2 regions of the Arthrobacter saudimassiliensis genome follow, and region 1 is predicted to be linked to the other one. Evidence: predicted binding sites of a transcription regulator. Region 1 holds the regulator's gene; the other holds the start of a gene.
What was found. Region 1 encodes HspR, which represses chaperone genes until heat shock. Its sites were predicted from a motif close to AAGTTGAGTCNNNNNGACTCAACTT; they were not measured.
Positions count from the first base shown of each region.

Region 2: AC5RV6_RS13005 (Hsp20/alpha crystallin family protein) is a predicted target of HspR. The motif match lies at 12,989-13,013, and genes of this name have one in related genera.

Region 1 covers NZ_JBNHFX010000001.1:715,378-730,556, reverse strand. The annotation lists gene dnaK (molecular chaperone DnaK) at 1-263, shown strand, start outside; gene AC5RV6_RS03340 (nucleotide exchange factor GrpE) at 266-877, shown strand; gene AC5RV6_RS03335 (DnaJ C-terminal domain-containing protein) at 963-1,967, shown strand; gene AC5RV6_RS03330 (heat shock protein transcriptional repressor HspR) at 2,056-2,562, shown strand; gene AC5RV6_RS03325 (ABC transporter permease) at 2,591-3,394, opposite strand; gene AC5RV6_RS03320 (ABC transporter ATP-binding protein) at 3,391-4,377, opposite strand; gene AC5RV6_RS03315 (transcriptional regulator) at 4,419-4,715, opposite strand; gene AC5RV6_RS03310 (hypothetical protein) at 4,708-5,442, opposite strand; gene AC5RV6_RS03305 (NYN domain-containing protein) at 5,588-6,589, opposite strand; gene trmB (tRNA (guanosine(46)-N7)-methyltransferase TrmB) at 6,625-7,473, opposite strand; gene AC5RV6_RS03295 (DEAD/DEAH box helicase) at 7,788-9,359, shown strand; gene AC5RV6_RS03290 (pyridoxamine 5'-phosphate oxidase family protein) at 9,379-9,837, opposite strand; gene AC5RV6_RS03285 (YccF domain-containing protein) at 9,898-10,368, shown strand; gene AC5RV6_RS03280 (penicillin-binding transpeptidase domain-containing protein) at 10,365-12,290, opposite strand; gene AC5RV6_RS03275 (GMC family oxidoreductase) at 12,398-13,999, opposite strand; gene AC5RV6_RS03270 (aldehyde dehydrogenase family protein) at 13,996-15,179, opposite strand, start outside.
Region 2 covers NZ_JBNHFX010000003.1:384,311-399,489, reverse strand. The annotation lists gene AC5RV6_RS13070 (hypothetical protein) at 1-135, opposite strand, end outside; gene purN (phosphoribosylglycinamide formyltransferase) at 175-753, shown strand; gene AC5RV6_RS13060 (MFS transporter) at 784-2,136, opposite strand; gene AC5RV6_RS13055 (ComEA family DNA-binding protein) at 2,224-3,012, opposite strand; gene AC5RV6_RS13050 (ComEA family DNA-binding protein) at 3,012-3,806, opposite strand; gene AC5RV6_RS13045 (hypothetical protein) at 3,793-4,272, opposite strand; gene AC5RV6_RS13040 (4Fe-4S single cluster domain-containing protein) at 4,269-5,114, opposite strand; gene AC5RV6_RS13035 (DUF2997 domain-containing protein) at 5,095-5,307, opposite strand; gene AC5RV6_RS13030 (AAA family ATPase) at 5,339-6,961, opposite strand; gene AC5RV6_RS13025 (hypothetical protein) at 7,044-7,862, opposite strand; gene purH (bifunctional phosphoribosylaminoimidazolecarboxamide formyltransferase/IMP cyclohydrolase) at 8,138-9,739, shown strand; gene AC5RV6_RS13015 (NADP-dependent isocitrate dehydrogenase) at 9,924-11,144, shown strand; gene AC5RV6_RS13010 (bile acid:sodium symporter family protein) at 11,264-12,250, shown strand; gene AC5RV6_RS13005 (Hsp20/alpha crystallin family protein) at 12,355-12,915, opposite strand; gene AC5RV6_RS13000 (glutamate-cysteine ligase family protein) at 13,087-14,556, opposite strand; gene AC5RV6_RS12995 (hypothetical protein) at 14,782-15,179, shown strand, end outside.

The DNA.
Region 1 (15,179 bases):
ACGTCAAGACCGAGGTCAAGGCCGACGTCGACGCCCTGAAGACGGCCCTCGCCGGAACCGACAACGATGACGAGGTCAAGAGCGCCTTCGACAAGCTGCAGGCCTCGCAGACCAAGCTCGGCGAAGCGATCTACGCCTCCGCACAGGCCGACGCCCCGGGCGCCGGTGCCGCCGGCGGCGCCGGAGCCGGAACGGATTCCGCGTCCGCAGGCGATGAGGACATCGTGGATGCCGAAGTCGTCGACGACGAAGAGAAGAAGTAGCCATGGCGCAGGACAACGGCGCGAACCCGGAGCCGGGTTCCGACGAGCCCCGCGGCACCCCTGACGACGCGGCCTCGCAGCCGGCCGGTGCGGAGAACCCCGCACCGGGCCAGGGGGCTGACGGTGACGCCCTGTCGCAGGCGGAGCAGATCCTGAACAGCGCCGAGGTTCCGGACGCCCCGCAGGCGGCCGGCTCCCCGGAGGCGGAGGAGCTGCGCGGGGACCTGCTGCGCCTGCAGGCCGAGTACGTGAACTACCGCCGGCGGGTGGAGCGTGACCGCGACGTCGCCCGGGAGATGGCCGTGATCGGCGTGATCAACGCCCTCCTGCCGACCCTGGACGACATCGAGGCCGCCCGGCAGCACGGCGACCTGGCGGAGGGGCCCTTCGCCGCGATCGCCAAGAAGCTGGAGAGCGCGCTGGGCACGTTCGGGCTGACCCGGATCGACGAGACCGGAGTCGAGTTCGATCCGAACATCCACGAGGCGCTGATGCAGCAGCAGAGCGCGGACGTGCAGTCCGACACCGTGACGCAGATCCTGCGGATCGGCTACAAGGCCGGGGACCGCGTGCTGCGCGCGGCCCAGGTTGTGGTCTCAGTACCGGAGCAGTAGCGGCAGGGCCCGGGGCGGCAGGCGCCCCGGGCCTTCCGTGCCCCGCCGGGCACGGACTGGAGACTGGAACGAGAAAGGGACGCCATTGGCTAGCCAGGACTGGGTCGACAAGGATTTCTACAAGATTCTGGGCGTCCCCAAGGATGCCTCCGAATCGGACATCAAAAAGGCATATCGGAAGCTGGCCCGGAAGTACCACCCGGACCAGAACCAGAACGACGCCTCCGCGGAACGCATGTTCAAGGACGTCTCCGAGGCCTATTCGGTCCTTTCCGACGCCGAGGAACGCCAGCAGTACGACGCCATCCGTGCCATGGGCAGCGGCGCCCGCTTCAGCGCCGGCGGTGCCGGCGGACCGGGCGCAGGAGCGGGAGCCGGCGGGTTCGAGGACCTGTTCGGCGGCCTGTTCGGCCAGGGCGCCGGGCCGCGCGGAGGCTCCCGGCGCACCACCTTCAGCACCGGCGGCAGCAACATCCCGCCGGAGTTCGCCGACCTCTTCGGCGGCGGCGGAGGCTTCGGTGGCGGCTTCGGCCAGGCTCCGCCCACCAAGGGCGCGGACCGGACGGCGACCACCACGATTTCCTTCGCCGGCTCCATCAACGGCACGGTCATCGGCCTGCGGGAGCCCTCGGGCGAAGTCATCGAGGTGCGTGTTCCGGCCGGCGTCAGGGACGGCCAGACCATCCGCGTCCGGGGCAAGGGCCAGCCCGGGCCCGCCGGCGCAGGCGACCTCATGGTCACCGTCCACGTGACGCCGCACGACTTCTTCAAGCGCGACGGCAACGACATCCGCATCCACGTTCCGGTGAGCTTCCCCGAGGCCGCGCTCGGCGCGACCATCGAGGTGCCCACCCTCAGCGGAGACACCGTGCGGCTGCGCGTGCCGGCGGGAACGCCGTCGGGCCGGACGCTGCGGGTGAAGGGGCGCGGAGTGAAGACCGCCAAGGCCACCGGCGACCTGCTGGTCACCGTGGACGTCGCGGTCCCGCAGAACCTGAGCAAGGAGGCGAAGGATGCCGTCGAGGCCTTCGCCCGGGCCACCACGGGCGAGAACCCCCGGGCCTCCCTGGCGGCCAAGGCACGCCTGTGAGTCCGGAACCGGCTTCCGCCCGGGAACCGGCGCTTTGACCTATGATCACTGATCACACCCCACAGCCGACGTCGTAAAGGAGGATCCTGTGGCCATCGACGCAAACGCGCCGATCTTCGTCATCTCGGTCGCGGCCGAGCTGGCGGAGATGCACCCGCAGACCCTCCGGCAGTATGACCGGATGGGCATCGTCAGCCCGTCGCGGGCACCGGGCCGCGCCCGCCGCTACTCGCAGCGCGACATCGAGATGCTCCGGCAGGTCCAGCGGCTCTCCCAGGAGGGCGTCTCCCTCGAGGGGATCAAGCGGATCATGGAGCTGGAAAAAGAGGTTCGGGGGCTGCGCGCCCAGGTGGAGGAGCTGTCGGCCGAACTCGACCAGGCCCAGCAGCGCCAGCCGGACCTGGGCAGGATCTTCGCCGCAGGGCTCGGCGGCGACGTCGTGCCCCTGGCCCGCGGGCAGCGCCCGCCCGCCTCGGCGGCGTTCAAACCGCTGGGACTGGTCTCGCTGGTCCAGCGGCACAGCCGGCTGCGGGCGCTGCCGGCCGGCAAGCCCCAGTCACGGGACTACGCGAACGGCTACGCGGCCTCGCTCTGAGGCGGAGCCCGCACCCCGGGTGCGCCGGTCAGCGGAAGCGCCGGCCCTGGTCCCGCCGGTTGGCCCAGACCGCGCCGGCGCCCAGCAGCAGCGTCCAGGCAAGGAAGCAGGCCAGCGCTGCCGGTTCAAACGGTTCCCCGGAGAGGGCCGACACGGACAGGTCCCGCGCTGCCCGCGAGGGAAGGAACCGCGAAAACGTGTCCAGCCCCGGAGAGAAGATCTCCGGCGGCAGCATCATGCCGCCGGCGAACGCGAGCGGAAAGAACACCACCTGCGTGAGAGCGATCGCCACCTTTGAGGTGCAGAGATAGCCGATCAGCAGGCCAAGGCACAGGAACGGCAGCCCGCAGACCAGCCAGACCCCCACGGCCAGGGGCACCCGCCACCAGGGCAGGGTTCCGTCGGTGTACAGGTCCATGCCCGCCGTCGTCGTGGCACCCACCACCAACACGGGGATGAGGGCAAAGAAGGCGAACATCATGGCGGTGAGCGCCCGCGCGACCGTCGGCGGCAGCGCGCCGACCGGCAGGGTGCGCACGTAGCTGCTCCACGGGTTGGCCCGGTCCTCCGCGACTCCGATCCCGTAGTTGAACAGGAAGGCGCTCATCACGCCGAACACCGCCAGCTGGGCAATCGACATCAGCGAGGCGACCGGGTTGGAGGTCACGGCGGTCTGCGGCAGCACAAAGAACACCAGCGCCAGGGTGGGGAAGACCGTGGAGGAGAGCACGGCCACGGGAATCCTCAGCTGCTCCAGGACCTGCGCCCGGGTATGGACACGGACCAGGTGCAGCTGCGAGCTGTTGTTCTGCAGGGCAGGGGAGGTGCTCATCCGACGTGCCTTTCCGCTGAGGGTCCTGCCGGGGTGCCGGCATCCGGTGCCGGCGGCGTTTCCCGGCCGGAGGTGGAATGGGTAAGGGCCACGAAGGCCTCCTCCAGGCTGGCGGCGTGGACCTCCAGGCCGCGGAAGTCGGCGCCCCTGCCGACCAGCATGCGCACTGTTTCGTCGGCGTCATGGCTGACGATGGTGGTGGCGCCGGACGCCGTGACGTTGACGGCGGCGGTGCCGGGCCAGGTCCGGAAGGCCTCTGCGGAAAGGGAGGTATGGAAGGATACGCGGCTGACGCTGACCCGGCTGCGGATCTCGTCCACGTTGCCGTCGGCGATGACCGCGCCGTCATTGACGACGACCACCCGCCCCGCGAGGGTCTGGATTTCGTCCAGATAGTGGCTGGTGATCAGCAGGGTTCCTCCGCCGGCCCGGTAGGCGGCGAGCTGCTCCCACAGGTTCTCCCGTGCCTCGACGTCCAGTCCGGTGGTCGGTTCGTCCAGGACCACCAGCCGGGGCCGGCCCACGAGGGCCAGGGCCACCAGCAGCCGCCGCTGCTGTCCGCCCGACAGGCCGCCGCATTGCTTTCCGGCGGCCGCGGCGAGGCCGAACCGCTCCAGCAGCTCCGCCGTCGGAACGGGGTCGGGATAGTGGGCCGCGACGAAGTCCACGGTCTCGCGCACCCGCAGGGTTGCAGGGACCGAGGTGGCCTGGGGCGTGGTGCCCAGGGCCCGGCGGGCCTGCGGAGTCCTGGGATCCCGCCCGAAGAGCTCCACCGTTCCGCGGTCCGGCTGGCGCAGTCCGGTCAGCAGGCTCAGCAGAGTGGACTTTCCGGCTCCGTTGGGGCCCAGCAGGCCCACGGTCTCGCCGGCGCTGATTGCGAAGTCGACGCCGGAGAGCGCCGTCACCGAGCCGTAGGACTTGTGGACGCCGCGGGCGACGGCGAGGATCTCCGGCGGATCGGGGTCTGGTTTGTTGATGCTCACGGGCGGCTGCTCCTGGGTGCGATGGACGGGGGACGGCGGGCTTAGCTGAGGCCGGACAGCAGGTCCTGCAGGTTTTTGCGGTACCGGGCGTATGCCGCGCGGCCCTCCGGCGTGATGCCCGCGTAGGTGGCCGGGGTGCGGCCTTCGATGGTCTTGCTGACCTCGACGTAGCCGGCGTTTTCCAGTTTCCGTAGGTGGGTGGAGAGGTTGCCTGCCGTCATGTCCAGCATTTTCTGGAGCTTGGTGAAGGCGATCCGGTTGTTCTCCCCGACCTCGTTCAGCATGGTCAGGGCGCGCAGCCGGGATTCGGCGTGGATGACGGGGTCAAGCTCAGGCATGCGCGGGCCCTCCCCGGCGGCGGGTGCGCAGGTGCTCCACCAGTGCCGCGGCCAACAGGCCGGGCGCACCCAGGAGGAGGAACACGGTGAGGAAATGCGGGGAACCGGCGACCAGGGCAATGAGTGTCACCACCAGGAGCCAGACGCCCAGGATGGACTGCGCGCTGTCGTTGAAGGTGGTGCCGCCGGTGATGTAGAGCAGGCCGACGATGAGCACCGCGATGCCGTTCATGAGCAGGCCCCGTGTCCAGAAGTCCTCGACCTCCCGGTTGATGACGGCGCCCAGGGCGCCCATGACGGCGAAGCCGAGGGCCCAGGCCGCACCGTACATGCCGCCCTGGAAGGATGACTGTCCGCGGATGCCCCGGGAGCTGCGCCCGAAGACCACCACCGTGAAAACAGCCGCCAGCGCCAGCGTCACGCCGAGGACCACCAGCGCCGCCTCCGGCGCCAGCGGCAGCCACCCATGCCTGCTGCCCTGGAGCGCGCCGTAGCCGAAGACCCAGGTCAGTCCCCAGACGAGGTAGACCAGGGCCGTGTTGCCGGTGAGGTCGCGCCGGGCCGAACGCTCGGCGTCCTGCACCACGGCCAGCGCGGCGAGCAGGTCAAGGGTGCCGGGCGTCTCGCGGCCCGCCTCGTCGGCGGCCGCTCGGCGGGCGGAGTGGGCGGAGGGGCGGGCGGAAGCTGCGGAGTCGGTGGGAAGCCCGCCGCCTGTGTCTTCGATCATGCAAAGTAGTTTGCACTGCAAAGTTGTGTGGCGCAAGAGGTCGCCTCATCTTCGGTGAGGATTTCGACAGTCGGAGCGCAGTCGACAGCCGGAGCGCAGCCGACAGCCGGAGCGCAGCCGACAGCCGGAGCGCTCCGGCGGCCTCCTAGCTGCGGCCCGGGTCTGCGGCTTCCGGCCGCAGCCGGATCAGCCGCTGCGGGCCGTCGTCGTTCAGCTCCACGAGGTCGCCGTGGGAGGTGAGGAAGTCGGTGAAGGAGCGGAACCCGAGCGGCTTTTCGTTGAAGGAGGGATCCATGCGGCGCATCTGGTTCTTCACCGTGCCGGTGTTGAGCCATTCGTCGGCGTCGCCCTTGGCATGGGCGATCTTCAGCGCCCGCATGAGCAGCTCGGTGGCCAGGGTCTGCGGATCGATGTCCTCGACCGGCTCCGGGTCCTCGAACACCACATCGCCCATGTGGGAGAACATGGGCACCGCGGTCAGCTGCCGGGCCTTGTCCGCGCCCCGGGCGGCGTCGGGGGCCGCCGCCGTCGCCGGCTTGCCGGTGGCAGCCGGCGGAGCGGTTTCCGCCTTCGCGACGCCGGGCAGCGAGTCATAGTCCTCGAACTCGTCGCACGCTGCGGCCAGGGAGGTGCTGGTGGAGCCCGCGACGCCGATGCCCACCACGAAGCGGCCGAGCCGCTTGGATTTCTGGGCCAGGGCAATGTAGTCGGAGTCCCCGGCGACGATGATGACGTGGGTGAGGTCCGGCAGCCGGAAGAGGTCTTCGACCACGTCCACGGCCAGCCGGATATCCGCACCGTTCTTGGTGCCGCGCGTGGTGGTGGTGAACAGCTGGGTGAGGTCCACCGCCCGGGACATCAGCTGGCGCTGGTAGCTGGCGTTGACCGGCACCGACCAGTCGGCGTAGGCCCGGTTGACCACCAGGGTGCCGAAGGAGGCGGCGAAGTCGATGATGGCGTTGAAGTCCACGGTGGCGGCGGTGAGGCGGGCGGCGATGTCCGGATCGGCGTCGCGGCTGTGCCGGTCAAAGTCGCGGATGCCGTCCCGCTGGAACGCGTTCCTGCCGTGCAGCTGCTGGTAACGGGAAATGACGATGTTGTCGAAGTCGATGTAGAGGCCGACGCGTGCATCGCTCGGTTCAGGCATGGGGAAAAGTCCTATGGGGTGGCGGAGGGTGTGGGTTACAGGCGGCGGAAGGTCAGGTCGAAGATCAGCCGGCCGGCCTGGTGGGCCTTGTTCTCGAAGCTGGTGAGGATCCGGCCCTCGAAGCGGGGTGCCCACCCGCCGCGGGTGTCGACGTCGTCCGAGGGGTCCCGGCCTTCGAGGCCTTCGGCCTGCACCCGGGTCAGCGGGCTGTCGGTGCCGGCGCGCTCGCCGGCGTGCAGGTTGGTGAAGTCGGCGGAGGCCTCGAGGACCTCGCGCATCTGCACCGCGTAGTCGGACCAGTCCGTGGCGAGCCGCCAGAGGCCGCCGGGGACCAGCACGCGGGCCGCGAGCTCATCGAACCCGGGCTTCACCAGCCGGCGCTTGTGGTGCTTGGTCTTGTGCCAGGGGTCCGGGAAGAACAGCCACAGCTCCTCGACGGAGGCCGCGGGCAGCATGGTGCCGAGCACCTCGGGGGCGTTGGCCTGGACCACGCGCACGTTGGTGAGTCCGCGCTGCCCGATGCGCTGGAGGGTGTGCGCCAGGCCGGGGCGGTAGACCTCCACCGCAAGGTAGTTCCGGTCCGGATCCTCAGCGGCCGCGTGGACCACGGCTTCGCCCAGGCCTGAACCGATTTCGACGACGAGCGGGGCCTTGCGCCCGAAGGCCGCCTCGGCGTCGAACACGTAGGCGGGATCCACGGAGGTGTCCGCCTGGACCCGGGGGACGTCGATCACGAAGCGGTCGGCCAGCTCATCCCAGGCCTGCCGGCGGCGGCCCTGCAGCCTGGAGCCGCGGCGGACAAAGGACACCGGCTGGGTGCGGTAGCCCGGGGCGGCGGGGCCGGGGGGCGGCCCGGAGCGGTCGGGGGAGGGTTCAGTGCTCATCACTCCCATGGTAGCGAGGCGCGATGCCCTCCGCCGCGGCCGGGCCGGGACACCGGGCCGACGGCTGCCGGACGCCGGGCCGCCCGGAGGGGCCGATGCGGGGAAGGGCCCCGGAATGGGCTACACTGGGCAAGTTGCTGTGCCGAAGGATCACCGTTCCGCTGCACAGCCGGCGTCGATGAACGCTCTCTTCCGTCCCGCGGTTCGGCCGGCCTCCATGGCCAGGCCCGCGGTGGACGCAGTCTGATTTTTCTTCGGCGAACCCCGTGCCAAACGGCCGCGGGGACACCAACCGAAAGTGGCTTTCCGTCTTCATGACCACCTTTGCTTCCCTGGGCGTGCCCGGGGCACTGTCCGACACCCTTGCCGAGCAGGGCATCACCGAAGCGTTCCCCATCCAGGTGAGCACCCTTCCCGACACCCTGGCCGGCCGCGACGTGCTCGGCCGCGGCCGCACCGGCTCCGGCAAGACCCTGGCCTTCTCGATCCCGCTGGTCTCCCGGCTCGCCGAGGCAGGCGCCGTCGCCCGCCGCCGGCGCGGCCGCCCGCTGGGCCTGGTCCTGGCACCCACCCGTGAGCTGGCGAACCAGATCAACAACGTCGTCGAGCCGCTGGCCAAGGCCCTGGGCCTGAACACCACCGTGGTCTACGGCGGCGTCTCCCAGGCCCGCCAGGAAAAGGCGCTCGGAGCCGGCGTGGACATCGTCATCGCCTGCCCCGGCCGGCTTGAGGACCTGATGAAGCAGGGCATCGTGTCCCTGGAGTCCGTCGAGGTCACCGTCCTGGACGAGGCCGACCACATGGCGGACCTCGGCTTCCTGCCGGTGGTCAAGCGCCTGCTGGACCGCACCCCCGAAAAGGGCCAGCGCCTGCTGTTCTCCGCCACCCTGGACAACGGCGTGGACAAGCTGGTCCGCCGCTACCTGCACAGCCCGCTGACCCACTCGGTGGACGACCCGCAGGCCGCCGTGACCACCATGGAACACCGGGTGTTCCTCACTCAGGACGCCACCGCCAAGAAGCTGCTGGTCAAGGAACTGGCCTCCGGCCGCGGCCGGCGCATCATGTTCATGCGCACCAAGCACCACGCCCGCAAGATGGCCAAGTGGCTCACCGACCAGGGCATCCCCGCCGTGGACCTGCACGGCAACCTGTCCCAGAACGCCCGTGACCGGAACCTGGGCGAGTTCGCCGCAGGCGACGTCCGCGTGCTGGTGGCCACCGACGTTGCCGCCCGCGGCGTGCATGTGGACGATGTGGAACTCGTGGTGCACATCGATCCGCCCACGGAGCACAAGGCCTACCTGCACCGTTCCGGCCGTACCGCCCGGGCCGGATCCGACGGCACCGTCGTCACCCTGACCCTGCCGGAGCAGAAGGGTGAAGTCACGAAGCTGCTCAAGGCGGCCGGTGTGAACGTCGCCATGGAACAGGCCAGCCATACCTCCGCGGCGGTTGCCGAACTGGTGGGCGAGAAGGCCGACCCCGTGGCTCCGCACGTCCGCGCCGAGGCGCTGGCCGCCAAGCTGCCCCGCCAGGGCGGCGGCTCCTCCACCGGCGCCAACGCCAAGCGCAAGCGCGCAGCCCGCACCGGCAGCGGCAACGGCCGCGGCGGCGCAGCTGCCGCTCCCGCCGGCCGGGGTGCCGGCCGCGGCTCCGAGGAGGCCCGCCCGCAGCGCCACCGCGAGCAGGCAGCCGACGGCCCCCGCCAGGGTGGCCGGGGACGGCGTCCCGCGGAGGCAGGCTCCGCCCGTGCCGCCGGTGGATCCCGGAGCAACGGACCCCGCACCTGGACCTCGGAGACCCCCTCGGCGGCTGCTCCGGCCCGTACCCGGCGCGGCCCGCGCCGTGCCACGGCGCCGGCGTCGAACGAACGCCGCAGCTGATCCTTTGATCGGGTCCCGGCTACTCCGTCCGGGACCCGCGCTGCTGCACGATGTGACGGCGCGCAGACGACGCAATCATGAAGCGCCGTCCGTCCGTCTGTGCAGGTTCAATGCGCACAAAATGGTTCTTTTCGCCGTCCTGCCACGGGTAAATCGGCAGCTGGTCGGAGTCCAGGACCTCCTCGATGGCCTCCAGCTGCCGGGCCGTGCCCTTCAGCACCACTGACCAGGCCGAACCGAGCCGGTCATCGTGGCCGTCCACCTCGAACGCCACCGGACCGCCCGCCAGGGCTCCGGCCAGCTTGGTTCCGGACGCCGTGCGGAAGACCACCGACCCGCGGTCCACCGCGAAGTTGATCGGGAAGATCTCCGGCTGCCCGTCGACCAGCACGGCAAGCCGGCCCACGGCCGCCTCCCTCAGGTACTCCCAGCATTCGCTGACGGACAGTGTGAACGGGGCATCATTGCGGCTCGTCATGGCCTCATTGTAGCCACCGGGGGAATGGTCCCGGCCGGGGTTCCGGGCCACAATGGGGGGATGAACGCCATCCTGAACGTGATCTGGCTCCTCTTCGGCGGCATCTGGCTGGCCCTGGGCTACGCCGCCGCCGGCATTGTGTGCTGCGTGCTGATCGTGACGATTCCCTTCGGAATCGCGTCGTTCCGCATCGCGGCGTATGCGTTGTGGCCGTTCGGCCGCACCATCGTGGACCGCGGCCGCGGCCCCGGGGTGCTCTCCACGCTGGGGAACATCATCTGGCTCCTGGTGGCCGGCATCTGGATTGCGCTGGGGCACATCGCCACGGCCATTCCGATGTTCCTGAGCATCATCGGCATTCCGCTGGGCATCGCCAACCTGAAGATGATCCCGGTCTCGCTGATGCCGCTGGGCAAGGCCATCGTGCCGACCGACCGGCCCGGGATCACCCCCTACGGGCAGTACCGGGGCACGTACGGCCAGGCCCCGTACGGCGCCACCGCCTACCCGGGACGGGACGGGCGCTTCTAGCCGGCGGCCCCGGCCAGGAACGCCCGCATCAGCGGTCCGCCCGACGTCGAGCCCAGCTCGCCTTCCTCCACGAACACGACGGCGGCCAGGTCGCCCTGGGTCGCCGCGAACCAGGCGTGCGTGCGGGGAGGCGTTTCGCTGCCGAACTCCGCGGTGCCGGTCTTGGCGCCGGCGGGCTCGCCGGGCAGGTCCAGCAGGACCTGTCCGCCGCCGTCGGTGACCACGGCCCGCATCATGTCCTGCAGCACCGAGGCCTCGGCCGCCGTCAGTTTCGACGCGGCCGGCGCGTCGGTGCCGTCGTCACCGCCGGCTTCAGCAGGGCCCTCGGCCCGCACCAGGGCCGGGCTCACCCGTTCGCCGGCCGCCACGGATGCGGCGGCCACCGCCATGGCGAGCGGAGACACCAGCACCTGGCCCTGTCCGATCAGCGAGGCGGCGTGGTCGGTGCCCTCGGCCTCGGCCGGCACCGCACCAAAGAAGGCGCCCGTACCCAGCGGGGCCTCGACGCCGATGCCCAGGTCCGCGGCGGCGTCGGCCAGCTGCTGCTGGGAGACCTCGTCGGCGGCGTTGATGAACGCCGTGTTGCAGGACTGGGCGAACGCCTGGCGCAGCGGAATCTCTCCCACGAAGGCCGACGGATAGGTGGAGGCGTTGCCGAACCGTCGCCCGTCAACGCTCACCTCGGCCGGGCACTGCACGGTGGTATCGGCGGTGGCGCCGCCGCGGAGCATGGCCAGCGAGGTGGCGATCTTCAGGGTCGAACCCGCCGGGTACTGGCCGAGCAGCGCGGTCTGCCGGCCCTCGCTGCCGGGCCCGTTCGCCGCAGCGAGGACCTCACCCGTCGAGGGGCGGATGGCGACGATCGCCGAGGCCGAGGGTTCCTCCGCCAGGACCTCTTCGGCCAGGGTCTGCAGCCGGGCGTCGAGGGTCAGCTGCACCGGCGTGCCGGCGACCGGGTCCACCTGGTGCAGCACAGGCTGCGTCCCGTCGGTGCGGGTCACCACGACAGCGCGCCCATCGATGCCGCGCAGCTGGTCGTCATACTGCTGCTGCAGGCCAGACAGGCCGACCTGGCTGCCCGGCAGCAGTGCACCGTCGGATTCTTCGATGAGCTCGGCCGTGGCTTCTCCCACGCTGCCGATCAGGGTCCGGGCGAAGGTGCGGGTCGGTGCCAGCTCACGGGTGGAGGGCAATGCCACGGCACCCGGGATGTCCGAGATCCGTGCTTCGATGTCGGCGTTCTCCTCGTCCTGGCGCAATACGATGGCCTCCACAAAGGCCTGCGGGCCGTTGGCGGCCACCTGCGCGGCGTAGGCCTCAGGGTCCAGGCCGAGCTCGGCGGCGAGAGCCCGGGCGGAAACGTCGAGCACGTCCAGGCCCTGGGAGGACTTGTCCAGGCCCACCCGCCACACCGGGCGGTCCGTCACCAGCGGCTGCCCGTCCCCGCCGAGGATGTCCGCCCGATCGGCGCCGTAGGTCTGCAGCTGCAGGGCGTGCCCGTCCTCCAGCATCGGATGCACGAGGGAAGGGTGCCAGCGGGCCCGCCACTGGTCGTCGTCGGCGTCCTCGTCGCGGTCGAGCCGGAGGGTCGTGGTGTAGCTGAAATCGTCGTCGGTATCCGGCAGGTCCCAGGTCCAGTCCAGCTCCACGGAGGCCGTTGCCGGGTCCTGCTTGCTGACTTCGCCGGCGGTGACGGTGGGATTGGGCAGGTTGGACAGGCCGCCGGTGATGTTTTGCAGCTCGAGGTCCGGAGGAGTGTCGCTGTCGGAATTGAAGGACTCCTGCGAGATGTTCAAGCCGGACAGGGCCGCGGCGAGGCTGTCCGCCGCCTGCTGCGGATCAGGTTCGGACCGGCAGGCGGTCAGCGGCAGCAACGAAACGGACACCACGGCTGCTGCAGCGAGCAGCTTCTTCTTCCCCATCCGCACAGGGTACCTGCTGGGCCGGTGGGCACCACGCCTGTTAAGGCGTCCGGGCGGCGCCGGGAGTTCCGACGCCGCCCGGAAAGTGCGGTGATGAAGTGCGCAGGCTAGCCCGCGGCGGCCTCGGTGAGCGAAGCCCGGCGGTCGGCCTTGATCAGTTCGGCGGCCCGCTCGCCGATCATCATGGTGGTGATGTTCGGGTTGACGGTCACCAGCTCCGGCATGACCGAGGCGTCGGCGACCCGCAGCCCGGTGACGCCCTTGACGCGCAGCTGGGGGTCCAGCGGCGCCATCGCGTCGTCGGCCGCGCCCATCCGGACCGTGCCGGCGGGATGGTAGACGGTGTTGTGCGTCTTCCTGATGTATTCGATGATCTGCTCGTCCGTCTGCACGTCCTTGCCCGGGTACAGCTCCTCGCCCACCCACTCGGCCATCGCCGGCTGGGCGACGATCTCGCGGGCCTTCCGGATCCCGCAGACCATCACGCGCATGTCGTGCGGGTCGGTGAAGTACCGCGGATCGACCATCGGCTTGTCCCGGTAGTCCCGGCTGCGCAGCCGCACGGTGCCGCGCGAGCGGGCATGCGTGACGTTCGGGGTCAGGCAGAAGCCGTTGTCCGTGGTCGGGTAGCCGTGGCGCAGGGTATGCATGTCGAACGGCACCGCCCCGTAGTGGAACATGAGATCGGGGCGGTCCAGCCCCTCCTCGGTGGGGGTAAAGATGCCGATTTCCCACCACTGGGTGGAGGATTCGGGCATCGGCTTCTTCGCCTCCCACTGGATCACGCCCTCGGGGTGGTCCTGCAGGTTCTCGCCGACACCGGGGGAATCGACCCGCACCGTCACGCCGCGCTCCTCGAGGTGCTCCTTCGGGCCGATGCCCGAGAGCATCAGCAGCTTCGGGGAATCGATGGCTCCGGCGGAGAGAATGACCTCCCGGCGGGCGCCCAGGTGCTTGGCGCGTCCAAACGGGTTGTCGACGACGTCGACGCCGGTGCAGCGGTTCGCGTCGTCGAAGGTCAGTTCCTTGGCGAGGTACCCGGTGAGCAGGGTGAAGTTTTCCCGCTCCATGATCGGGTGGATGTAGGACACCGACGAGGAGGAACGGGTGCCGTCGGCGCGGCGGTTGATCTGGAAGAAGTTCGCGCCGTTGATGACCGTTTCGCCGGTGTTGAACTTCACCCGCGGGATGCCGGCCTGCTCGCAGGCGTCCAGCAGGGCGACGCCGCAGGGGTCGTCGGCGGGAATGTTCATCAGGTGCACGGGCCCGGAATCGCCGTGATGCGGGGCATCGGGGCCGGCGTCCTCGTTGCTCTCGAGCTTCTTGTACAGCTCCCAGGCCATCGTGGCGTTCCAGCCTTCGGCGCCGAACTTGGCCTCCCACTCGTCGATGTCCTCGCGGGGGGCCCAGAAGGCGATGCAGGAGTTGTGGCTCGAGCAGCCGCCCAGGACCTTGGCCCGGGCCTGGCGCATGAAGGAGTTGCCGTTCTCCTGCGGCTCGATCTGGTAGTCCCAGTCGTAGCCGGATTCGAGCAGCTCCATCCAGCGGTCCAGCTGCAGGACCTCGTCAACGCCGCGGTCGTCGGGGCCGGCTTCGACCAGGGCCACCTGGACCTCGGGGTCCTCGCTCAGCCGTGCGGCCACGGCGGCTCCGGCGGAGCCGCCGCCCACCACGATGTAGTCGAATTCAGTCTGTTCCAGGGCGGTCATGATGCCTGGCCGTCCTTTCCGTTCTCGTTCTCGTGATCGGTGAACCAGTTGGTCACCTGGGGGTTGGTGTTGTGGTAGATGTGCTTGGCTTCCTGGTACTCGGACAGGCCGGCCAGCCCAAGCTCACGGCCGAAGCCGGAGCGTCCGTAGCCGCCCCACTCGGCCTGCGGCAGGTACGGGTGGAAGTCGTTGATCCAGACCGTTCCGGCCCGCATCCGGCGGGCCACGCGCTGGCTCTTGCCGGCGTCCTGGGTCCAGACGGCGCCGGCCAGGCCGTAGTCGGTGTCGTTGGCCAGCTTCACGGCCTCGTCCTCGCCGTTAAAGGTCTCCACGGTGACGACCGGGCCGAAGGCCTCCTCGAGCAGGGCAGTGGATCCGCCCTTGACGTTGTCCAGCACGGTCGGCAGGTAGAACCAGCCCTTGGCGAGGTCACCTTCGCCCCAGGCGCCGCCGCAGCGCACGCGGGCGCCTTCCTCCACGGCCTTGGCGACGTAGGCGGTGACCTTCTCGCGGTGTTCGGGGCTGATCAGCGGACCGGTTTCGGTGGCTTCGTCGAACGGCCCGCCGAGGCGGATCTGCTTGGCGCGGCGCACCAGCTCGTCCACGAAGCGCTCGGCGATCGGTTCCTCGACGAGCAGCCGGGCGCCGGCGGAGCAGACCTGGCCGGAGTGCACGAACGCCGCGTTCAGCGCGTTGTCGAGCGCGGCGTCGAAGTCGGCGTCGGCAAAGATGACGTTCGGGTTCTTGCCGCCCAGTTCCAGCGCGATCTTCTTGACCGTCTTCGCGGCGGACTCGGCGATGATCCGGCCGGTGGACACGCCGCCGGTGAAGGAGACCAGGTCGACGTCGGGGTGCTCCGAGAGGGGAGCACCGGCCACCGCACCGGCACCGAGGACCAGGTTGGCGACGCCGCGGGGCAGGCCGAGCTCCTCGAGGACCTGCATCATCAGGATGGAGGTGTGCGGGGTCAGCTCCGAGGGCTTGAGGATGAACGTGCAGCCGGCGGCCAGCGCCGGGGCGATCTTCCAGGCGGCCTGCAGCAGCGGGTAGTTCCAGGGGGCGATCAGCCCGCAGACGCCCACCGGCTCGTATTCGATCCGGCTGACGACGGACGCGTCGCCGGCGTCGACCACCCGGCCGGCGTTGGAACCGGCCATCTTGCCGAAGTAGGCGAAGGCGT
Region 2 (15,179 bases), on a different contig from region 1:
GCTGGAAAGGGCCAGCCCCAGGACCAGCAGCGTGAACAAACCGAGGTAGTTGCGGGCCTCCCGCGCCTGGTCCTCGGGAGGACGGCGAGGGGCCGAAGGGCGGGCGGGCGGCGGAGTCTGGCCGGGTGCGGTCATGGTTTAAGGGTAGGCGACGGGCTCGCCTAAGGTTGACGCATGCGCATCGTGGTCCTCGTTTCCGGCACCGGGTCCAACCTCCAGGCGGTCCTCGACGCCGTGACGGAGGGCAGCCTGGACGTGGAAATCGCGGCGGTGGGCGCGGACCGGCACGGCACCGGCGGGGTGCAGCGGGCGGCCGACGCCGGCTGCGAAACCTTCGTGGTGAACTTCCGCGACTACGCCGACCGGGCCGAATGGAACCGGGCCCTGACCGCACAGGTCGCCTCGTACCGGCCGGACGTGGTGCTGTCCTCGGGGTTCATGCGGATAGTGGATGCGGACTTCATCGACACCTTCGCCGGCCACTACCTGAACACCCATCCGGCGCTGCTGCCCTCCTTCCCGGGCGCGCACGGCGTGCGGGACGCGCTGGCCTACGGGGTGAAGGTCACCGGCTGCACCGTGCACTGGGCCGACGCCGGGGTGGACACCGGCCCGATCATCGCGCAGGCCGCCGTCGAGGTCCGCGACGGGGACACCGAGGAAAGCCTGCACGAGCGGATCAAGGTCCAGGAGCGGCGGCTGCTGATCGAAACCCTGGCCCGGTTCGCGGCCGACGGGCTGCCGGCTTCCTGAACCGGCCGTCCGGCCGATCCGGCCGGGCAGCTAGGACAGCGCCGCCTCGCGGGTCTCCGGGGCGCTCCGGGCCATCCACAGCACGGCCAGCAGCACCAGGCCCGCGGCCAGCGCGAAGGACAGCGGCAGGCCCAGGTAGGGCCAGAGCACGGAAACGAACAGCAGCGGGCCGAACCCGGCGGCAACCCGGGAGGCCGTGGACGCCCAGCCGAACCCCGCGGCGCGCAGGTGGGTCGGATACAGCTCCGAGACATAGGTGTACAGCACCGGGATGGCCACCTGGATGACCACTCCGAAGACGACCACGCAGGCCACCACGGCAGCGGGCACGTCCGTGACCAGCCCCAGCACGATCAGCAGCCCCGCGGCGGCCGGTGCCGAAAGGCCCAGCACCGGTTTGCGGCCGAACCGGTCCACGAGCAGGGTCGCCACGACCACGCCGACCAGCCCGGCGGCCGCCATGACGGAGGTGGTGAGGAACGCGGCGGACACCGCAAAACCGGCATCCACCAGGATCTTCGGCATCCACTGGTTCGCGAGGTAGTACACCAGCAGGATGGTCATGAACAGCGCCCAGGCCACCCCGGTGACCTTCCAGTTCCAGCGCCACAGCTCGGAGAGCTGACGGCCCAGGGCCGCCGGCCCGACCCGTTCGGCGGGAGCGGCGTCGGGCATCCGCCAGGGCCGCTCTTCGGCGCCGGTGGCGCGGACCAGCCCGTCGATGACGGCGCGGGCCTCCTCCGTCCGGCCCCGCCGCACCAGGAAGAGCGGCGATTCGGGGACGGAACGGCGCACCCAGAACACCAGCAGGGCCGGCAGGACCATGATCAGCATGGTCCAGCGCCAGTCGGCGACCGTCGCCATGATCAGGGCGGAGACGGCGCCGCACAGCGCCGCACCCACCGGCCACCATCCGTCCATCGCCGCCAGCACCCGGCCACGCTGGCGGCGGGGCGTAAATTCGCCCACCAGGGCATAGTCAACGGGCACGCATCCGCCCAGCCCGAAGCCGGCCAGGAACCGGAAGACGCAGAACCAGGCGATGTCCGGGGCGAAGGCTCCGGCCACGGTGAAGACGGAAAACACGAGCAGCGTTGCCGAAAAGGCCGCCTTGCGGCCGATCAGGTCGGCGATCGAGCCCCAGACGAAGGCTCCGATGGCCATGCCCAGCAGATTGGCGGTCCCGATCCAGGCCGCCTGGGCGGGAACGAGGTCCCAGTGGTCGGAGAGCAGCGGAATGAGGACCCCGTTGAGCGTCACGTCCCATGCGTCGAACATGAAACCGAGGCCGCCGATGAGGAAGATGCGGCCCTGGACACGCCAGCGCCAGGGCAGGTCCTGCACCACCTGGTCGCCGGTGGGCAGGAGCTGGGATGTCGTCATGGGCAGTGGGCTTTCGGGCGGCGGGAGGACAGGTCGGCTGTCACTTTACTCTGCTGTGCGGCTGTTTCCGGCCCGGGCCGTCCCGGGTCAGTAATCCACGCGGCGGCCGAAGGCGGGCGGCGCCTGCGGCTTCGTGCGGCAGGCCAGCCGCCCGCGCAGCCTTGCGTAGACGTGGGGCTGCAGCGAGAGATCGGCAGCGAACTGCTCCACGGAGCGGAACGGCCCGCGCTCCCGGCGCAGCTCCACGGCCCGGCGCGCCAGATCGGGCGTGAGGCCCGGCAGCGCGGCAAGCTCCGCGACTCCTGCGGAGTTAATGTCGACGGCGGCCCCGTCGTCGCGGGGAGCACCGCCCGAAGCTGTCCGCGGCGCTGCGGCTGACTCCTCGGGGAGGGTCCGCTCGGTGCCGGCCGCAGCCGGGCGGCGGGTACCGGATCCGGGCCGGGACCCGGCACCGGAACGGTGGACGGAGGGCCGGTGGCTGCTGTGCCGGGCGCCGGCGCGCCTGGCCCCGCGGCGCTGCCACTTAATGCTCAAGTACTCCGGATTCACGTGCACGGCGAAGGCCGTGGTGCCGATCCAGCACAGGAAGATGAACCAGTAGAAACCGTCCCGGCTGACCAGGCCGCCGGTGTCCATCATCCAGAATGCGGTGACATAGGCTGCGCAGAACAGGACGGCGATCAGCACCCAGGGGAAGCGGCGGGCCCGGGTGGAGACCCACAACAGGATCCACGGGCCTGCGAAACCGAAGGATCCCGCGCACAGGAGCACCCACAGGCTTTCCCATGCCTTCCAGGCGGTGGGCGGTTCCTCCGGCCAGGGGGCGGCTTCCATCGCCGCCCGGCGACTTCGGCGGGTGCCGGCGTCGTTGGACATCAGTAATCCACCCTCCGGCCGAAGACGGGAGCGGTCCGCTCCGCACCGGCGGGGCCGACGTCGGGCGCGGGGCCGAAACTGACGGCGCCCCTCAGCCGGTCAAGCCTGCGCGGGCCCAGGCCCACGCGGTTGCCGAAGTCCTGCAGGGAGGAGAACGGTTCTTCGCTGCGGCGCTCAACGGCGCGGGCAGCGAGTGTGCGCCCAATGCCGGGCAGGTCCATCAGCTCCTTCTCCGACGCCGAGTTGACGTCGACGACGGAGCCGGACCGGCCGGACGCCGGCGCGGACTTCCTCCCGGCGGCGTCCGCCGGGCGGCGCCCGCCGGACGGGGCGGCGCCGGCGAAGTACGTGTCAGGCTGCAGCGCGGGGTCGGCAAGCAGCTCGGCTGCCGGTCCGCTGTGCCCCGCCGCCCGGGCGGCGGAGGCGCCGTCGTCGCGCGGGGAGCGGGACGTTCCACCCTGGGCCTGCCACCGGCTGCGCAGCCACTGCGGATTGAGGGCGAGGCAGTGCAGCGAGCCGATGACCCAGAGGACCGTCCGCATGATCGGTCCGGCCTCCACGCTCATCAGGAAGGCCGGCACCAGGGCGGCGGTGTAGAACCCGCCCAGCCAGAGGAACCGGGGCAGCCCGGCACGCCGGCCGAGGACCAGCAGCAGCGGCCCGGTGAGCAGCCCGGCGCTGAACACCGGCCCGGCCAGCCAGGCGCTGCGCACCAGCAGCCAGCCGGGTGTCGGGACGGGCGGGGCGGCGGTGTCCGGAGCAGGCATGCCGGCCGCGGTGTCAGCTGCGGACATTCAGGACCAGCGTCACCGTCTCGTCCTCCTCCACCTTTTCGGACTGCAGCTGCAGCCCGGCGCCGTCGACGCGCTCCTTCAGCCGCTGGACGAGTGCCTGCTGGACCTGCCGTGCGTACGCGCCGTCGAGCCGCTGCAGGAGCTCGACGGCGGCTTCGGCGCCGGCGTCGGGACCGTCAAGGTGGGCGCTCCAGATGCCCTCCTGGTCGCGGGTGAAGGCCGCCGTGATCCCGGGCCACTCGACCATGAGGCGGTGGTCCCCGGTTTCCCGGATGATGCCGCCGGTCTGGTCCGCGGCCGCGGTCAGCAGCCCGATGTCCTTCATGCGGGTCCGCACCCGGACCTCATGCGGCTCCGGGCCCCGCGCCGCGGCGTCAGATACGGCGCCGCGCAGGTTCGCGGCGGCTCCGATCACGGCGGGCAGCCCGGCCAGGACCGCCGGGACGAGCACGAGGGAGACGCTCATGATGCCTCTTTCGATAGGTGGGTGGATGATGCGTTCGCGGCGCCGCCGGGCGGGCCCGAAGGCGGGGGAGCCGGGCGGCGCAGGCCCTCCAGCAGGTATTCGAGCTGCGCGGATTCGGCCCACCCGTTGACCTCGACGGTGCCGGCGGGGCTGATCCGCACTTCCAGCCGGTCGCCGGCGGAGACCGGGCCGGCCCCCGGGGCTGCGTCCCGGAGGGCATCCGGGGCCGCGCCCGGGGCGCCCCACGCGGCCGGAATCCGCTCACGGTAGCGCGGGGTGAGCGCCGTCAGCCCCTGGTTGGTCGAGCCGATCCAGGGCCGCTGACGATCCGGGCGGTCGGCCAGGTACGGTCCGTCGGCGAGCAGATCGGTGGCGTCCAGCAGCGCGGCGATGTCGGGCCGTTCCCGGGCCCAGCGCACCAGATCCGCGTGCGTGTACCCGGTGAAGGTCATGACGCCCAGGCCGGCGGACCGGAATCCTGCCGCGATGACGGCGGCACCGGCGGCCTGTTCAAACGGTTCCCCGCCCAGCAGGGTCAACCCCTCGGCGCCGGCCCGGAGGGCCTGCTCCGCGAAGCTGCGGGCCAGATCCTCCGCCGCGGCCTCCATGCCGCCGCGGCTGGTCCACAGATGCGGATTGAAGCACCCGGGACAGCGGATGCCGCAGCCCTGGAGCCACAGCGCCGAACGCGTCCCCGGGCCTTCGGCATCAGTGGCCGGCAGGAAGCGGGCATAGCGCACGGTGTGTGCGCCGGCCGGGGCCGGCGGTGAGCTGTTCCAGGGCGCGGGGCCGGGCCGCGCGCCGCTTCCACGGCGGACCGGGTCAGGAAGATGTGTGGTCATTGCGGACGGCGGTGTGGGTTTCCGTGCGGCTGCGTACATGGTCCTCGGTGTAGCTGCTGGACTGCGTTTCGGCGTCCAGCAGGTCCTCGAGGACGGTGATGAAGTCGAGGCACTCGTCACCGTAGATGTTGCGGGTCTCGGCGCCCACGGTTCCGTCGGGGCGTACGCTCACGATCAGCTGCCTGCGGTCCATTCGGTTCCTCTCCTTGCCTGCCGGGGTGACGCTAGAAATCCACGGTGCGTCCGCCGCGTCCGGCGGGGCCGGCCGGCGCGGCGGCCGCGACGGCGGCGGGCGGGGCCGCCTCGGCGTCCAGGTCCTCCCGGGAGGTGGCGCCGACGGCGCGCAGCTGGGCCCAGGCCCGGATTCGCGCGATCTCCTCGGCCTGGGTCACGGAGAGGGGAACCGTGTTGAGGACGGCCCGTTCCAGGTCCTCCGGGGCGACCCGGCGGTGCTCGGCGAAGGCGTCGTAGAGCGCGGCGATCACGGCCTGCTCGATCTCCGCGCCGGAGTAGCCCTGGCTGGCGGCGACCAGGGTCCGCAGGAGTGCCGGGTCGGTCGCGGCGCCCTCCAGTCCGTTGGCCGGCGTGGCGCGGCTGCGGGCCTGCAGCTCCCAGATCACCTCCCGCTCGGTGTCCGTGGGCAGGTCGACGAAGAAGATCTCATCGAAGCGTCCCTTCCGCAGGAACTCCGCGGGCAGCCGGTCGATGTTGTTGGCGGTGGCCACCACGAAGACGGGATGGCGCTTCTCCTGCATCCAGGTCAGGAAGGAGGCGAAGACCCGGGCCGTGGTGCCGGAGTCGCCGTCGGAGGCGGTGCCGGAGAAACCCTTTTCAATTTCGTCGATCCACAGCACGCACGGCGAGATGGCCTCCGCCGTGGCCAGGGCGCTGCGCATGTTCTGTTCGCTCGAGCCGACCAGCCCGGCGAACACCTTGCCGATGTCCAGCCGCAGGAGCGGCAGCCCCCAGGAGGCCGCGGTGGCCTTGGCGGTGAGGGACTTGCCGCAGCCGGGCACGCCGGTGATCAGGACCCCCTTGGGCGAGGGCAGCCCGAACTCCTCGGCCTCGCCCAGCCAGGAGCGCTGCCGCCGCGCCAGCCACCGTTTGAGGTTGTTGAGCCCGCCCACCTGGTCGAGGTCGATTCCGGCGTCCACGTACTCCAGGGAGCCGGACTTGCGCACCGCCTGCCGCTTCTCCTGCAGGACGACGGCGACATCCTCCGCTTCCAGCCGGCCGTCGTTGACCATGGCGCGGGCGAAGGCGTTCTCGGCCTCGGCCATGGTGAGTCCCAGGGCCGCCTGGACCAGGTCTTCCTTGTCATCGGCCTCCAGCTGCACGCTGATCGCCGCGCCGTTCTGTTCGATCATGGTGTCCAGCAGGGCGGCGATCTCGGCGCGGCCCGGAAGCGGGAAGTCCAGGATGGCCACGGTCTTTTCCAGCTCCGGCGGAATCCGCAGGACGGGGCCGCTGATCACCAGCAGCCGCGGCTGCTCCCCGGTGCGAAAGGCGGCGGCGACGTCGCGGACCCGGCGGACGACCTCGGGATCCGCGGGACGCTGGTCGGTGCCGAAGAAGGCATGCAGGTCGAAGAACACGAAGATTCCGGCATCGTCGCTGCCCAGCACGGCTTCCAGCGCGCGGGCCGGGGCCGCGGTGTTCCCGCGCCCGCCGTCGTCCGGGGACACCAGGCCGTCGCCGGCGTTCCAGGTCCAGACCGGCCGCGGGCTGAGCTGCCGCTCCGCCACCGCGAGCACATCGGCGTGCAGCCGGGTCTCCTCGTGGGTCTGGATATAGACCACCGGCACCCGTGCCTTCAGCGCCTGCTCAAAGTCCTCAGCGAATCCCATTGCCCCCCCTCATGTCATTGCGTCACAACTGTAACGCCCGCCGGCCGTGAAACACGGCGCGTTCGCGGCTGCGAACCCCGCCTTACGGCATCCGGAGAAACTCCAGTCCCCAGGTGTCCGGGGTGTCGACGTGCACCCAGACAGGCCCGGGGTTCCGGCTGCACCCCAGATCCCGCTCGGAGTCGACCGTCACCAGAAGCCCGTCCTCGTCCTCGTGGTACAGGGCCATGTACGGAAGGTCCTGCTCCGGACCAAACTGCGACCAGTCCCAGACGGGGGTGAGGCTGCAGTCTTCGGAACGCACCACGCCCGGGCCTTCTCCCCGGGCAAAGTACTCAAAGTCCTCCCCGAGGAACCTCATCTCCTCATCGACCGGAACGGCGGTGACCGGGATCGGTTCGAGGGTCATCATGTCGATGCTCCAGTCCCCGCCGGCCTCCACGTAGAGGGTGTCCACGCCCCGGGGCAGCAGGGCCAGCCGCGGATCCGGCTCCCAGAACCCGTCATAGTTCTCGTCCAGCGTGTGGCGCACGGGGCCCTCGGGGGAGGGCTCGATCCAGCTGACGCGGGTGGCGGAGTCGGTCTCGATGACGACCCGGACGGGCAGCGGCGCGGACCCGGAGCCGGTCAGTTCCTTTGGCAGGGTCAGCACCGCCCGCCCGCCTGCTGCCCACCGATACCCGTCGTCGGTGCGTTCGGGCGCCGGTGTCCGGGCGTAGCCGGGTTCCACCCAGGGGGCGGGCAGCGTGCCGGGCGCGGCGACCCGCCAGCCCACCGCGCCCGCAGCGGAGGAGATTACGGACCGGGGGCCGGGCAGCAGGACCAGGGCGGCCAGTATCAGCACCCCGGCCAGCGAGGTGCCGATGGAAAAGCGGCGCATCCGCCTGTTCGCCGGGTCCATGCCTTCCTCCTTCATGCGATTGCGGACGCACAGGGAATCCGCTTCAGGAAGAGTACCCGGCCGACGCCGTCGTTCCCGCCGACCGCGTGCCCCGGGCGGTGCCGCATGACCGGCCCCCCGGCGGGGCGGCAATTGAGACCGCCGGCCGCGGTTCTGTTACCGGCGGCCTGCAGCCCGCCGCCGCCCCCGGCATAGACTGGCCCCAGGCCCGCCCGGCCCCGATCCGAGGCGCCGGAGGGTCCGTATCGCCGAACCCCATCATCTGGAGTGCCTTCGTGAACAACGCCCCCCTTGACCGTGTTCCCATCCGCCGGGCCCTGATTTCGGTCTATGACAAGACGGGGCTCACCGAGCTCGCCACGGGCCTGGCCGCTGCCGGCGTCAGCATCGTCTCCACCGGTTCCACCGCGAAGCAGATTGCGGCGGCAGGCGTCGCGGTCACCGAGGTCGCCGAAGTGACCGGCTTTGAGGAATGCCTGGACGGGCGGGTCAAGACGCTGCATCCCCGGGTGCACGCCGGCATCCTGGCAGACCGCCGCCGCGCCGACCATGTGGAGCAGCTCGAGGCGCTGGGCATCGAGGCCTTTGACCTGGTGGTGGTGAACCTCTACCCGTTCGTCGAGACCGTGGCCTCGGGCGCCGGCCAGGACGAGGTCGTGGAGCAGATCGACATCGGCGGCCCCTCGATGGTGCGCGCCGCCGCCAAGAACCACCCCTCCGTCGCGGTCGTGGTCGATCCGGCCCGCTACGGCGACGTCGTGGCCGCCGCGGCCGAAGGCGGCTTCACGCTGGGCCAGCGCCGCCGCCTCGCCGCCGACGCGTTCGCCCACACCGCCGCCTACGACACCGCCGTCGCGACCTGGACCGCCGAGCAGTTCGGCGGCGACGGCGCCTGGCCGCCCTACGCCGGCCTGGCGCTGGAACGCTCCGAGGTGCTGCGCTACGGCGAGAACCCGCACCAGGACGCCGCCCTCTACGTGGACAAGGCCGCGGCGCCGGGCATCGCGCAGGCCGACCAGCTGCACGGCAAGGCCATGTCCTACAACAACTACGTCGACGCCGATGCCGCCCTGCGCGCCGCCTTCGACTTTGACGAGCCGGCCGTGGCGATCATCAAGCACGCCAACCCGTGCGGGGTCGCCGTCGCGACTCCCGGCGCCGCGGACCCCATCGCCGACGCCCACCGGAAGGCCCACGCCTGCGATCCGGTCTCGGCCTTCGGCGGCGTGATCGCCGCGAACCGCACCGTCACCGCCGGCATGGCCGAGTCCGTCAAGGACATCTTCACCGAAGTGGTCATCGCGCCGGACTTCGAACCGGAAGCGGTGCAGATCCTCTCCGCCAAGAAGAACATCCGCCTGCTCGCCCTGCCGGAGGGGTACGGGAAGATCGACGCCGAGCTCCGGCAGGTCTCCGGCGGCATGCTCGTGCAGAAGCGTGACGCGCTGCAGGCCGAGGGCGATGACCCGGCGAACTGGACCCTGGCCAGCGGGCCGGCAGCCGACGACGCCGAACTGGCGGACCTCGCGTTCGCCTGGCGCGCGGTGCGCGCCGCCAAGTCCAACGCCATCCTGCTGGCCCGCGACGGGGCATCGGTGGGCGTGGGCATGGGCCAGGTCAACCGGGTGGATTCCTGCCGCCTCGCCGTGGAGCGGGCCAACACGCTGGGGCCCGACGGCGCCGACCGCGCCCGCGGCTCGGTGGCGGCGTCGGACGCCTTCTTCCCCTTTGCCGACGGACTGCAGATCCTGATCGACGCCGGCGTGCGCGCCGTCGTCCAGCCCGGTGGTTCGGTGCGGGACCAGGAGGTCATCGACGCCGCGCAGGCCGCCGGCATCACCATGTACTTCACCGGCGCCCGCCACTTCTTCCACTAAGCGGTTCGGCGGGGCGGGCCGCGGGCCCGCCCCGCCCGCCGCAATCCGGCGTTCGACGGCGACCCGGTTTAGGGGCGCAAACGTGCGCTGTGGCATAGTTGAGGCAGAAACCAGACCAAGAATGGACGGGCTCCGTCATGCCAAAAGTCATGTCCGGGGCCCACGAATCACACTAGGAGTATGTGTGGCTGAGAAGATCAAGGTCGTAGGCTCCGTCGTCGAGCTCGACGGCGACGAGATGACCCGCATCATCTGGCAGTTCATTAAGGACCGCCTGATCAACCCGTACCTGGACGTAGACCTGAAGTACTACGACCTCTCCATCCAGAACCGCGACGCGACCAACGACCAGGTCACCATCGACGCCGCGAACGCCATCAAGGAACACGGCGTCGGCGTCAAGTGCGCCACCATCACCCCGGATGAGGCCCGGGTCGAGGAATTCGGCCTGAAGAAGATGTGGGTCTCCCCGAACGGCACCATCCGCAACATCCTCGGCGGCGTGGTCTTCCGCGAGCCGATCATCATCTCCAACATCCCGCGCCTGGTTCCGGGCTGGAACAAGCCGATCATCATCGGCCGCCACGCCCACGGCGACCAGTACAAGGCCACCAACTTCAAGGTTCCCGGCGCCGGTACCCTGACGCTGACCTACACTCCCGCCGACGGCGGCGAGGAGATCAAGCAGCAGGTCGTCACCTACCCCGAAGAGGGCGGCGTGGCGATGGGCATGTACAACTTCAACGAGTCCATCAAGGACTTCGCCCGCGCTTCCTTCGCCTACGGCCTGCAGCGTAACTACCCGGTGTACCTCTCCACCAAGAACACGATCCTGAAGGCCTACGACGGCCAGTTCAAGGACCTGTTCCAGGAGGTCTTCGACAACGAGTTCAAGGACCAGTTCGAAGCCGCCGGCCTGACCTACGAGCACCGCCTGATCGACGACATGGTCGCCTCGGCCATGAAGTGGGAGGGCGGCTACGTCTGGGCCTGCAAGAACTACGACGGCGACGTCCAGTCCGACACCGTGGCCCAGGGCTTCGGCTCGCTCGGCCTGATGACCTCCGTGCTGATGACCCCGGACGGCAAGACCGTCGAGGCTGAAGCAGCCCACGGCACGGTCACCCGCCACTACCGCCAGCACCAGCAGGGCAAGCCCACCTCCACCAACCCGATCGCCTCGATCTTCGCGTGGACCCGCGGCCTGATGCACCGCGGCAAGCTGGACAACACCCCCGAGGTCATCAACTTCGCCGAGACCCTGGAAGACGTCGTCGTCAAGACCGTCGAGTCCGGCAAGATGACCAAGGACCTGGCCCTGCTCGTGGGCAAGGACCAGGAATGGCTCACCACCGAGGACTTCCTCGCCGCACTGGACGAGAACCTCAAGGCCCGCCTGGGCTAGATCCGTTCGGATCAGTGCAACCGCGTTCGGCGCGGCCCCGTGGAAGGGGCCGCGCCGAACGGCGTTAACGCGCCCGTAACAAAGTCGCAGGCCCCCGGGTGCGGTGCCAGCATATGGGGATGCCAACGAACCAGCCTGCGGAGACCGCCCGCCGCGCCGAGGAACGCAGCGCCCGGGTGGCCGTCACGCTCTTCCCCCTGCTCATCCTGGCCGGAGGAGCGGTGGCCCTGTTCTTTCCGGAGCCCTTCACCGGGCTGTCCCCGTTCATCAACCCGGGCCTGATGCTCATCATGTTCGGCATGGGCCTGACCCTGACCCTGCCGGACTTCGGGCTCGTGGTCCGCCAGCCCCTTCCCGTGCTCCTCGGAGTACTGGCGCAATACCTGATCATGCCCCTGCTCGGCTGGGCGATCTCCGCCGCCCTGGGACTGCCGCCGGCCCTGGCCGCCGGGGTCATTCTCGTCGGCTGCGCACCGGGCGGCACCGCCTCCAACGTCGTGACCTACCTGGCCCGCGGAAACGTCGCCCTGTCAGTGGCCATGACCAGCGTGTCCACGCTGCTGGCCCCGTTGTTCACCCCGCTGCTCACTCTCTGGCTGGCCGGACAGTACCTGCCCGTGGACCCGGCGTCCATGGCTTTGTCGATCGTGCAGATCGTGCTGGTTCCGGTGGTCCTGGGGCTGGCCGCCCGCGCGCTGGCGCCGCGTCTGGTGAACCGCGTCCTGCCCGTCCTGCCCTGGGTCTCGGTGGCAGCGATCACCTTCGTGGTGATCGCCGTCGTCGCCGGCAGCGCCGAGGCGATCTTCAGCGCCGGCCTGCTGATCCTGCTCGCCGTGGTGCTGCACAACGGGCTGGGCTATGCGCTGGGCTACGGCGCGGCCAAGGCCTTCCGGCTGCCGGTGCCGTCCCGCCGCACGATGGCGGTGGAGGTCGGCATGCAGAACTCGGGGCTGGCAGCCGGGCTGGCCAAGACCTACTTCGCCCCCGAGGCGGCGCTGCCGGGCGCGGTGTTCTCCGTGTGGCACAACGTCTCCGGCGCCCTGATGGCCGCCATCTGGCGACGCAGCGGCGCCGCGGCCCAGGTGGAGGAACCCGCTCCACGCTGAGTCCGGCGGCCGGACACGGCAGGAGCCGGGGGAAAGCATGTGCATTCGCCCCGGCCCCCTGCCGTAATCAGCGCATCAGTGTGTCACTGCGCCGGTTTCCGTCCTCAGCTGCCCGATCCCGGGGTTCCGGCTGAGCCGGAGCCGCCTTCGGAGCCCCCGCCCATGGACCCGGATCCGCCGGAGGACATGCCGCTGCCCGAGGAGGAGCTGCTGCTGACCGACGCCGGTTCGCTGGTGGCCGAGCCGGAAATGGTCTGGCCGTCCTTGTAGGACGCCGAGACCTCGATCTTCCGCGGCTTGGCCCGCTCCGACACCGGGATATGCACGCTCAGCACGCCGTTTTCGTAACGTGCGGAGATGTTGTCGATATCGATGCCCTGGCCGAGGTTCAGCTGCCGCAGGAAGGTGCCGGATTCCCGCTCGCGGGTCAGCCAGGTCGCGCCGTCGGGCACATTGATGGTCCGCTCGGCGCGGATCGTCAGCAGCTGCCCGTCCACGTCGACGTCCACGGAGCCGGGATCGATGCCGGGCAGATCGGCGTTGAGAATGTAGTGGTCGCCCTGCCGGTACAGGTCTATGGGCATCAGCCGCAACCGCTGGCGGGGATCCAGGAGGGCGCCCGCCATCCGGTCGAGTTCCCGGAACGGATCGAATTTCATGGCCATTGTCATCAACTCCTTGTTCACACCGCCCGCCGGTCGGGCCGGTGGTAGTTCTTAGCGCTGCAGAAGGGTCGATAACTTGAGTCCAAGGGGCTCAAGATGGCAATAACGTTAGCACTCGGGTGGGTAGAGTGCCAGACTCCGCACCAAAAACGCCCGGCGCCGGAACGGAAATCATGCCATGGGCCACAGGTGGACCGGGTCGTTGCTGTGCATAAGCTCCCGGTAGCGGCGGGTCATCTCCGCCAGGGCATCGGGGCGGTCCATTCCCTCCGCCTCCAGCGCCAGGACCGTCTCGGACTGCCACGCGGCGCCGTTGCGCTCGGTGCGGGTCCGTTCACGGAGCACGCCCAGGTACCGGTCCACCAAGGCATCGTCCACGCCCAGTTCGCGCAGCCCACGCTCCGCCTCGGGCAGCAGGTGACGGAGGATCAGCTCCGCCACCGGGATCTCTCCAATGCCCGGCCAGTACACCGACGCCGCCAGTCCGCGCCGGGCGCAGGCCAGGAAGTTCTCGGTGGCGGTCTTGAACGCCATGCGCGTCCACACCGGCCGCTCCGAGGTGCGCATCACCCGCATCAGCCCGTAGAAGAAGGCCGCATTCGCCACCACGTCCAGGACTGTCGGCCCGGCCGGCAGCACCCGGTTCTCCAGCCGGAGGTTCGGCACCTGGCCTCCCGGGTCGTAAATCGGCCGGTTCCAGCGGTACACGGTTCCGTTGTGCAGCCTCAGCTCGGGAAGCAGGGGAGCCCCGGCCTCCGTGTGGACGCCGGAGTTGTCCGAAAGCTCGGGCAGGAGGGCGGGAAAATAGCGGACGTTCTCCTCGAACAGGTCGAAGATTGAGGTGATCCACCGTTCGCCGAACCAGACCCGGGGGCGGACACCCTGATTGCGCATCTCCGGAGGGCGGGTGTCGATGGCCTGCTTGAACAGCTCGATCCGTGTCTCCTGCCAGAGCAGGCGCTCCAGGAAGACCGGAGAGTTGGCGGCCAGGGCCACCTGGGGAGCGGCGATCACCTGGGCCGCGTTCCAAGCCGGCGCGAACTCCTCCGGCCGGAGCTCCAGGTGCAGCTGGACCGAGGTGCAGGCGGCCTCCGGTGCAATGCTGGCGGCATAGAAGGACAGGGTTTCCGGTCCGGTCAGGTTCAGCAGCACGTCCTCGCCGCGGGCCTGGAGCACCGACGTGTTGAGGGCGGCGTAGCGGTGGCCGCTGCTGAGCCATTCGTCCGTGGTAAGGATTTCCGGCCGGAGGGTAGGCAGGATACCCACCATCAGGATCCCCGTCTCCAGGCCCGACGCCTGATCCTCGGCCCGGTTCAGCTGACTGCGCAGGCTGTCCTCGAGGCGCTGCAGTCCGTCACCGGCGATCGCGAGGGCGGGGTGGTTCATCTCAATGTTGAAGGCGCCGATCTCCGTCTGGAAGGCCGGATCGGCGATCCGGTCCAGGACGGCGTCGTTGCGCATGGCGGGGGAGCCGTCCTTGTTAATGAGGTTCAACTCCAGCTCAAGCCCGATGCAGGCCGAATCCGCGAAATCGGCCGTGCCCAGGAACCTGGCAAAACGGTCGAGGTTCTCCAGCAGCCGCTGCCGGTACCGGGTCCGCTGCTCACGGCTGAATTCCCTGCTGTTGACTTCCGCGCCCATGGATGAAGATAACCACGGCGGGCAAGGGAATGTATAGCGTTCCGGGGACCGGAAATGCGTCCGCCGGCCTCCGGTTCTCGGCCGCCCCGGGACGAGCCGCGCTGCCCGCAGGCCGGGCCGGGGATCGAGGCGTGCGAGTTGCCCGGATGATCATAAGTGTGCTTATGATCATCCCACCGGAACATCGGAATCCCAGATGCAGTCGTTTGACGAGAAAGGGCGAAGATGACAGAGAACGCCAATCCCGGCCAGGGAAGCCACGCAGCGGCACCGCTGCCGGCAGACACCACTGACGGCGCCGAAGGCCAGTCCCGCACCGAGGCTGTGAAGCAGCAGGCCGAGGCCGCGAAGGCGCAGGCCGGCGACGTCGCCCAGCACGCTGCGGACAGCGCCCAGCAGGTTACCTCCACCGCCAAGGAACAGGCGGCGGAAGTCGCCTCCGAGGTCAAGACCAACGCCAGGGACCTGTATGACCAGGCCCGCTCGGACCTGACCGAGCAGGCCGGCGCCCAGCAGCAGAAGGTGGCCGAGGGCCTGCGCTCGGTGGCCAATGAGCTGCAGAGCATGGCGCGCTCGTCCGAGCAGCCCGGCGTCGCCGCGGACCTGGTCCGCCAGGTCGCCGA